DNA from 2 places in the Pseudomonas sp. EA_35y_Pfl2_R5 genome. Region 1 is predicted to be linked to the other one. Evidence: predicted binding sites of a transcription regulator. Region 1 holds the regulator's gene; the other holds the start of a gene.

Region 1 (3,413 bases):
AACTGGTCTACCTGGCTGGCCATCAACACCAGTTTCAGCAGATTGCTTTCCACCTCGGTCACCAGCTGGGTTACACGCTTGATCACCTGCCCCGTCAGATCCTGATAGTCCTGAGCCAGGAGAATATCGTTGAGGTGACCCGATATCTTGGCGCCGTCACGCTCGCTACGCGCGAGAAACAACTCCACACGCTTGGCCAACTCACGAAAGCCATCGGCGCTCATCTCGCGGCGCATAAAGCGCCCCCAGTCAGCGCTCAGACTCTGCGCCTCATCACTGAGGTCATTAACCAATGGTGCGCTCTGCTCAACCAGATCCATGGTGCGATTGGCCGCTTTCTCGGTCATCGTCACCACGTAATTCAGGCGTTCGGTGGCATCGGTAATTTGCGAGACCTCAGTGGCGTGTGGCACACGGGGATCTAGCTGGAAGTTGACGATGGCGTTGTGCAGCTCACGGGTCAGCTTGCCGACTTCGTGATACAAGCCGCGGTCACGCGCTTTGTTGAGCTCATGTATCAGCTGTACCGCTTCACCAAAGTTGCCTTGTTCCAGGCTATCTACCAGTTGGCGAGCGTTGTGTTTCAGGGACGACTCAAGATCACCCTGAGCGGAATCTTTATGTTCCATAGCAACCTCATGGCAGACATCAGCCGTTGACGCGTTCGAAGATTTTTTCAATCTTCTCTTTCAGTACCTGGGCAGTGAACGGCTTGACTACATAACCGTTAACACCAGCCTGGGCTGCTTCGATGATCTGATCGCGCTTGGCCTCAGCGGTTACCATCAACACCGGCAGAGTTTTCAGGCGCTCATCCGCACGCACTGCACGCAGCAGGTCGATACCCGTCATACCGGGCATGTTCCAGTCCGTCACCAGAAAATCGAAACTGCCGCTCTGCAGCATGGGCAGCGCGGTCACGCCATCATCGGCTTCCGCTGTGTTGGTGAACCCCAAGTCACGCAGGAGGTTCTTGATGATCCGTCGCATCGTTGAAAAGTCATCAACGATGAGGATTTTCATGTTCTTGTCCAAGTCGACCTCCGTACAGTCCCAAACGCACCCAGCACCCTGTGTACGCTTTTAATCGTGAAACCGGCCTAGCGTTAGCGAGTAAACTCAATGTGCGCGCCACTCGCCCAAACGAGCGCGTAAACGAGCGGCACACTGACTGTGTAGTTGGCTTACACGTGATTCGCTAACCCCCAACACCTCACCGATCTCTTTAAGATTCAATTCTTCATCGTAATATAGCGCTAACACTAGGCGCTCGCGCTCCGGCAGGTTGGCAATGGCATCTGCCAAGGCCGCCTGAAAGCGTTCATCTTCCAGATCACGAGAAGGTTCGAGATGGTTGCTGCCAGCGTCTTCACCCAGCCCACCGTGCTCGCCGTCCTGCAAAAGGTCGTCAAAGCTGAACAGGCGGCTGCCTAAAGTGTCGCCAAGAATGCCGTAGTAATCCTCGAGACTCAATTGGAGTTCGGCCGCAACCTCTTGATCTTTAGCGTCTCTGCCGGTTCTGGCCTCAATTTTTCTAATCGCGTCGCTGACCATGCGGCTATTGCGATGCACTGAGCGTGGGGCCCAGTCCCCTTTACGCACTTCATCAAGCATGGAGCCGCGAATGCGAATACCGGCGAAGGTCTCAAAGCTGGCACCTTTACTGGAGTCGTATTTTTTTGACGCTTCGAGCAAGCCGATCATCCCAGCCTGGATCAAGTCGTCGACCTGCACATTAGCCGGCAAGCGCGCCAACAGGTGGTAGGCGATGCGTTTGACCAAGGGCGCGTAGCGCTCGATCAATTGATGTTGGGAATCCTGCGCCTGCGCCTTGCTATACATACGAAGTCCAGAAGCTGCTGTCATATGGCCGTGTCTGCGATCGGTTGCTGCACCAGACGCTCAACGAAAAACTCCAAATGACCACGCGGATTGGCCGGTAATGGCCAGGCATCGACTTTTTGGGCTATCGCCTTGAACGCCAGCGCGCACTTCGAACGCGGGAAGGCTTCATAAACCGCACGCTGTTTCTGCACGGCCTTGCGCACTGACTCGTCATAAGGAACTGCACCTACGTACTGCAGGGCAACGTCGAGAAAGCGGTCAGTGACTTTAGTCAGCTTAGCAAAGAGGTTACGACCTTCCTGCGGGCTGTGAGCCATGTTGGCCAATACGCGGAAACGATTCATGCCGTGATCGCGGTTAAGCAGTTTGATCAGCGCATAGGCGTCAGTAATCGACGTTGGCTCATCACACACCACCACCAGCACTTCCTGAGCCGCGCGCACGAAGCTGACCACGCCATCACCGATACCGGCGGCGGTGTCGATAATCAGCACATCGAGGTTGTCACTGATATCGCTGAACGCCTGGATCAGCCCAGCATGCTGCATGGGCGACAGCTGCACCATGCTCTGAATGCCAGACGCAGCCGGCACGATGCGAACGCCACCGGGGCCCTGCAACAGCACATCGCGCAGTTCACATTCACCACTGATGACGTCTTCCAGGGTGCGCTTGGCGCTCAGACCAAGCAGCACATCGACGTTGGCCAAGCCCAGGTCGGCGTCCATCAGCATCACCCGGCGACCAAGATCAGCCAGGGCCAACGCCAGGTTCACCGACACATTGGTCTTACCGACGCCACCTTTGCCGCCGGTCACCGCAATCACCTGTACGGGATGCATACCCATATTTCTACACACCTTGTCTAACTTCGACTGGAGCCACTTGGTCGGCTAAGCGCGGTTCAATTCCAACAGCATGGCACTTAACTCACGCGTCGTGCAGGTTGCTGGTAAAGGCCGGCAAACATCTCCGCCATCGTATCCTCGCTTGGATCTTGATTGGCCTGCAGCCCCACGGCCCGACTAACCAATTGATGACTGCGCGGAACCTGCAAATCATCGGGAATGCGTGGCCCATCAGTAAGATAGGCTACCGGTAGACGCTGGCTAATAGCCAGTCCTAAAACCTCACCCAGACTCGTCGCTTCATCCGCCTTGGTCAGGATGCAGCCAGACAAACCGCAGCGCTTATAACTATGGTAGGCGGCTTTCAGGACTTGACTCTGGCTGGTGGCCGCCATTACCAGATAATTTTTAGCGTTGACACCACGGCTGGCCAGCGTTTCCAGTTGCATGCGCAGGGCCGGATCATTAGCGGGTAAGCCTGCAGTATCGATCAATACCACACGCTTACGTGCCAATGGGGCCAAAGCCTGGGTCAATGACTGACCGGGGTCAACCAAGGTCACTGGGACATTGAGAATGCGCCCCAGCGTCTTGAGTTGCTCCTGAGCACCAATGCGGTAGCTGTCCAGGCTGACCAGGGCAATATGCTGCGCGCCGTACTTGAGCACGTAGCGCGCGGCCAGCTTGGCCAGGGTGGTGGTCTTGCCCATGCCGGCCGGC
Region 2 (3,413 bases), on a different contig from region 1:
AATACTGGCGGGAACGCCTGTTTGTAAGTGTTGTAGGCCATCACCGCGTCGTTGAAGGCCTGACGAGCGAAGGCCACCTTGTTCTCGGTGCTGCTCAGCTCTTCACTGAGCTGCTGCATATTCGCCGAGGCCTTGAGATCCGGGTATGCCTCAAGGGTAACGTTCAGGCGACCCAAGGCGCTGTTCAGCAGCCCTTCCGCCCCGCCCAGTTGCGCCATGCTCTGCGCATTGCCAGGCTGCGCCGCAGCGGCCTTGAGCCCGGTGACGGCGTTGTTACGCGCGGCAATCACCGCCTCCAGGGTCTCGCGCTCATGGGCCATATAGCCCTTGGCGGTTTCCACCAGATTGGGGATCAGGTCATAACGGCGCTTGAGCTGCACCTCGATCTGCGCAAAGGCGTTCTGAAAGCGGTTACGCAACGTCACCAGCTGGTTGTAGATGCTAATCACGTAAAAGATCAACGCGACGACAACCGCCAGGAAAATCAGCGTGGAGATGGACATGGGGAAATCCTTATCGCATGCGGGAGAGAAGCAGATGGTAGCGGAAAAGCGTGCGGCAAGAATTACCCCGCCGTCACAAGCCTTGTAACAGCGTCAGAATGGCCTGCGGACGCTGGTTGGCCTGCGCCAGCATGGCCGTTGCGGCCTGCTGCAGAATTTGTCTGCGCACCAACTCCGAAACCTCAGCGGCGTAGTCGGTATCTCTGATACGGCTTCGTGCTGCACTGAGGTTCTCAGCGCTATTCTCCAGGCTGGCGATGGTGTATTCGAGACGATTCTGTATTGCCCCCAGCTCAGCGCGAGCACCATCGATCAGGCTCAGCGCTCCGTCGATCACACCTATTGCCAGCTGTGCGTCGATATCGCTGAGCAAGTCGATATCATTCACGCTCTCCAGAAGGCTGAAGTTTCGCGCCGTACTACCATCGACAGTGATGCCGTCCACCTCGGTACTGAACGCGTTATTGCTGCTCATGCGCACCACGCCAATGGCCCTGGCGGATGAATCATCATCAAGCGTCGCCACAGCACTCGTCAGCTCATCCTCACCGCTGTAATCGAACGCCTGGATCACTGCGGTGCCATTTTCCTCCGACAGAAAATCCTCAAGAACAATGTCGTCGCCCGCCTCACTGACCAACCACAACTTGCCATCTTCAATGCGCGCACTGATGCCTGTTGTGCCTTTTTCAGCATTGATGGCTTCGGCCAGTAGACCCAGATCGCCGTTTTCCAGCTTGCCGCGAATACTTACAGCCTCGGTGTTAGAACCGTAGAGTTCAAAGCTGTAGGTGTCGTCCTCACTGAAACTCAACTGCACAAGCGTGCGGGCGTCCGCTGTAACGCCGGTGGTTTCGGAGCGTTTGTTGATGCTGCTGGCGACCGACTTGGCCGAACCCTCGACCGCAAAGCGGGTTGTGGCACGACCATAAACAGTCAATTCGCCACTCACGTCGTTATCAGGAATCGCGCCGTTTTGCGCCAGCAGCCCACCCAACTGATCAGCCGCCAGCACGCCGGTGGTGCCATTGACCAGATCGCGCGAGTTAACCCCAATACGCTTGACTCCAAAATTGCCGAGGCTGACAGCAATCGTTTCAAACGCATTGGCCCCGACCTGTAATGCGCTTGAGCCATAGCTGCCATCCAGCAACTTGCGCCCGGCAAAGCTCGTAGTTTCGGCAATCCGACCCAGCTCCTGCTGCAACTGCAAAACTTCCTGCTGCAGCGCACTGCGCTCATTAATCGAGTTGGAGCCGTTGGCGGCCTGCAGTGCCAAATCGCGCATGCGCTGCAGAATAAGAGTGGATTGTTGCAAAGCCCCCTCGGCGGTCTGGGCCAGGGAGATGCCATCATTAGCGTTGCGAACAGCGATCCGCATGCCGCTGATCTCGCTACTCATGCGATTGGCTATCTGCATACCAGCAGCATCATCCTTGGCACTGTTGATGCGATACCCAGTGGAGAGGCGCTGCATCGACGTTTCCAACGCACGCGCAGTCTCATTCAGGCTGCGCTGAATGCTGAGCGATGAAACGTTGGTGTTAAGCGTCAGCGCCATTTATGGACCCTTTGGCGAATGCAACTCCCTTACCGCCCCCTACTGGGATTGACGGCCATCTCAACTTAGCGGCGGCGCTGGCGCTTTCTTGAGAGGAGCAACCAAAGTTTTTGTCCGCTTATCGATAATCCTTCATCAACAACTCGAATAGCGGCACAAACTATTTGGCAAAATAGACCGACCGGTCTATATATTTAGCCCATGAAAAAGATCTCGACCCGCGACAAACTGATTCACGCCATGGCCGATGCCTTGCAACGCAAAGGGCTGCATGGCGTTGGCCTGAGTGAGCTGCTGGAAATTGCCGGCGCGCCCAAGGGCAGCCTCTATCACCACTTCCCTGGCGGTAAGAGCGAGCTAGCGGTGGCAGCTATCGACCATATCAGCCGGCATATCGACAGCCTGTTTACCCAGCTTTTTGCCCAGCAGTCGGACCCGCTCAAGGCGCTGCACAACTGGTTACAAGGCGCTCTGCAACAGCTGGAGAACAGCAAGTTCGAACGTGGCTGCCCGCTAGCCACCGTCGCCTTGGAAAGTGGCCCGGAAGATCTGGAAATTCGCGCCGCCCTGCAGCGCAGTTTTACTGCCGTGCGCCAGGCGCTAAGCGCACAACTGCATGCCTACGGTTACCCCAGCGAGCAGGCGGATAACCTCGCCGCACTGTTTGTCGCGCTGTATGAAGGCGGGCTGCTGCAAGCCCGCGTGGCCGGCAGCAGCGAGCCGCTCAAGCGCGCAGCCACTGCCCTGTTCAACCTGACCCGCGAACAGTTTCCGGGAGGAGTCCGCCCATGAACACCCCAGCCATCCTTAGCGAAAACGTGCAGCTGCCGGCACTCGACGGTTATCCGCTCACCGCCACGCTGTACCACGCGCCGGAGCCGATCGCGCAGCTAGTGATTGCCGGCGCCACCGGCGTGCCGCAGGGCTTCTATCGACGTTTTGCCGAATACGCCGCGCAACGCGGCTACAGCACCCTGACCCTGGACTACCGCGGTATCGGCCAATCGAAACCCGCCAGCCTGCGCGGCTTTGCCATGGACTATCTGGACTGGGCACACCTCGACCTGGCGGCTGCCGTCGACCAGCACCGTCACCCGCAGCGGCCGCTGTATATGGTCGGCCATTCCTTTGGCGGGCATGCCTTCGGTCTGCTGCCAAACCATGATCAGGTCCAGGGTTTTTACACATTCGGCACTGGTGCCGGCTGGCACGGCTGGATGCCCAAGGCCGAGCAACTGCGCGTGCTGACCATGTGGCGGTTGATCGGCCCACTGCTGACCCGCTACAAGGGCTACCTGGCATGGAGCAAGCTGGGCATGGGCGAGGACCTGCCACTGGGCGTGTACAAA

What was found. Region 1 encodes FliA, which starts transcription of late flagellar genes. Its sites were predicted from a motif close to CTAAAGTTTNNNNNNNNNNNGCCGNTAA; they were not measured.
Region 2: AACX99_RS15080 (flagellin N-terminal helical domain-containing protein) is a predicted target of FliA. The motif match lies at 2,130-2,157, and genes of this name have one in related genera.

Annotation. Positions count from the first base shown of each region.
Region 1 is NZ_CAXAOW010000005.1:180,698-184,110, forward strand. Features, by position in the region: gene AACX99_RS12145 (protein phosphatase CheZ) at 1-629, opposite strand, end outside; gene AACX99_RS12150 (chemotaxis response regulator CheY) at 649-1,023, opposite strand; gene fliA (RNA polymerase sigma factor FliA) at 1,120-1,866, opposite strand; gene fleN (flagellar synthesis regulator FleN) at 1,863-2,693, opposite strand; gene flhF (flagellar biosynthesis protein FlhF) at 2,771-3,413, opposite strand, start outside.
Region 2 is NZ_CAXAOW010000008.1:137,915-141,327, forward strand. Features, by position in the region: gene AACX99_RS15075 (LemA family protein) at 1-503, opposite strand, end outside; gene AACX99_RS15080 (flagellin N-terminal helical domain-containing protein) at 577-2,064, opposite strand; gene AACX99_RS15085 (TetR/AcrR family transcriptional regulator) at 2,266-2,856, shown strand; gene AACX99_RS15090 (alpha/beta hydrolase family protein) at 2,853-3,413, shown strand, end outside.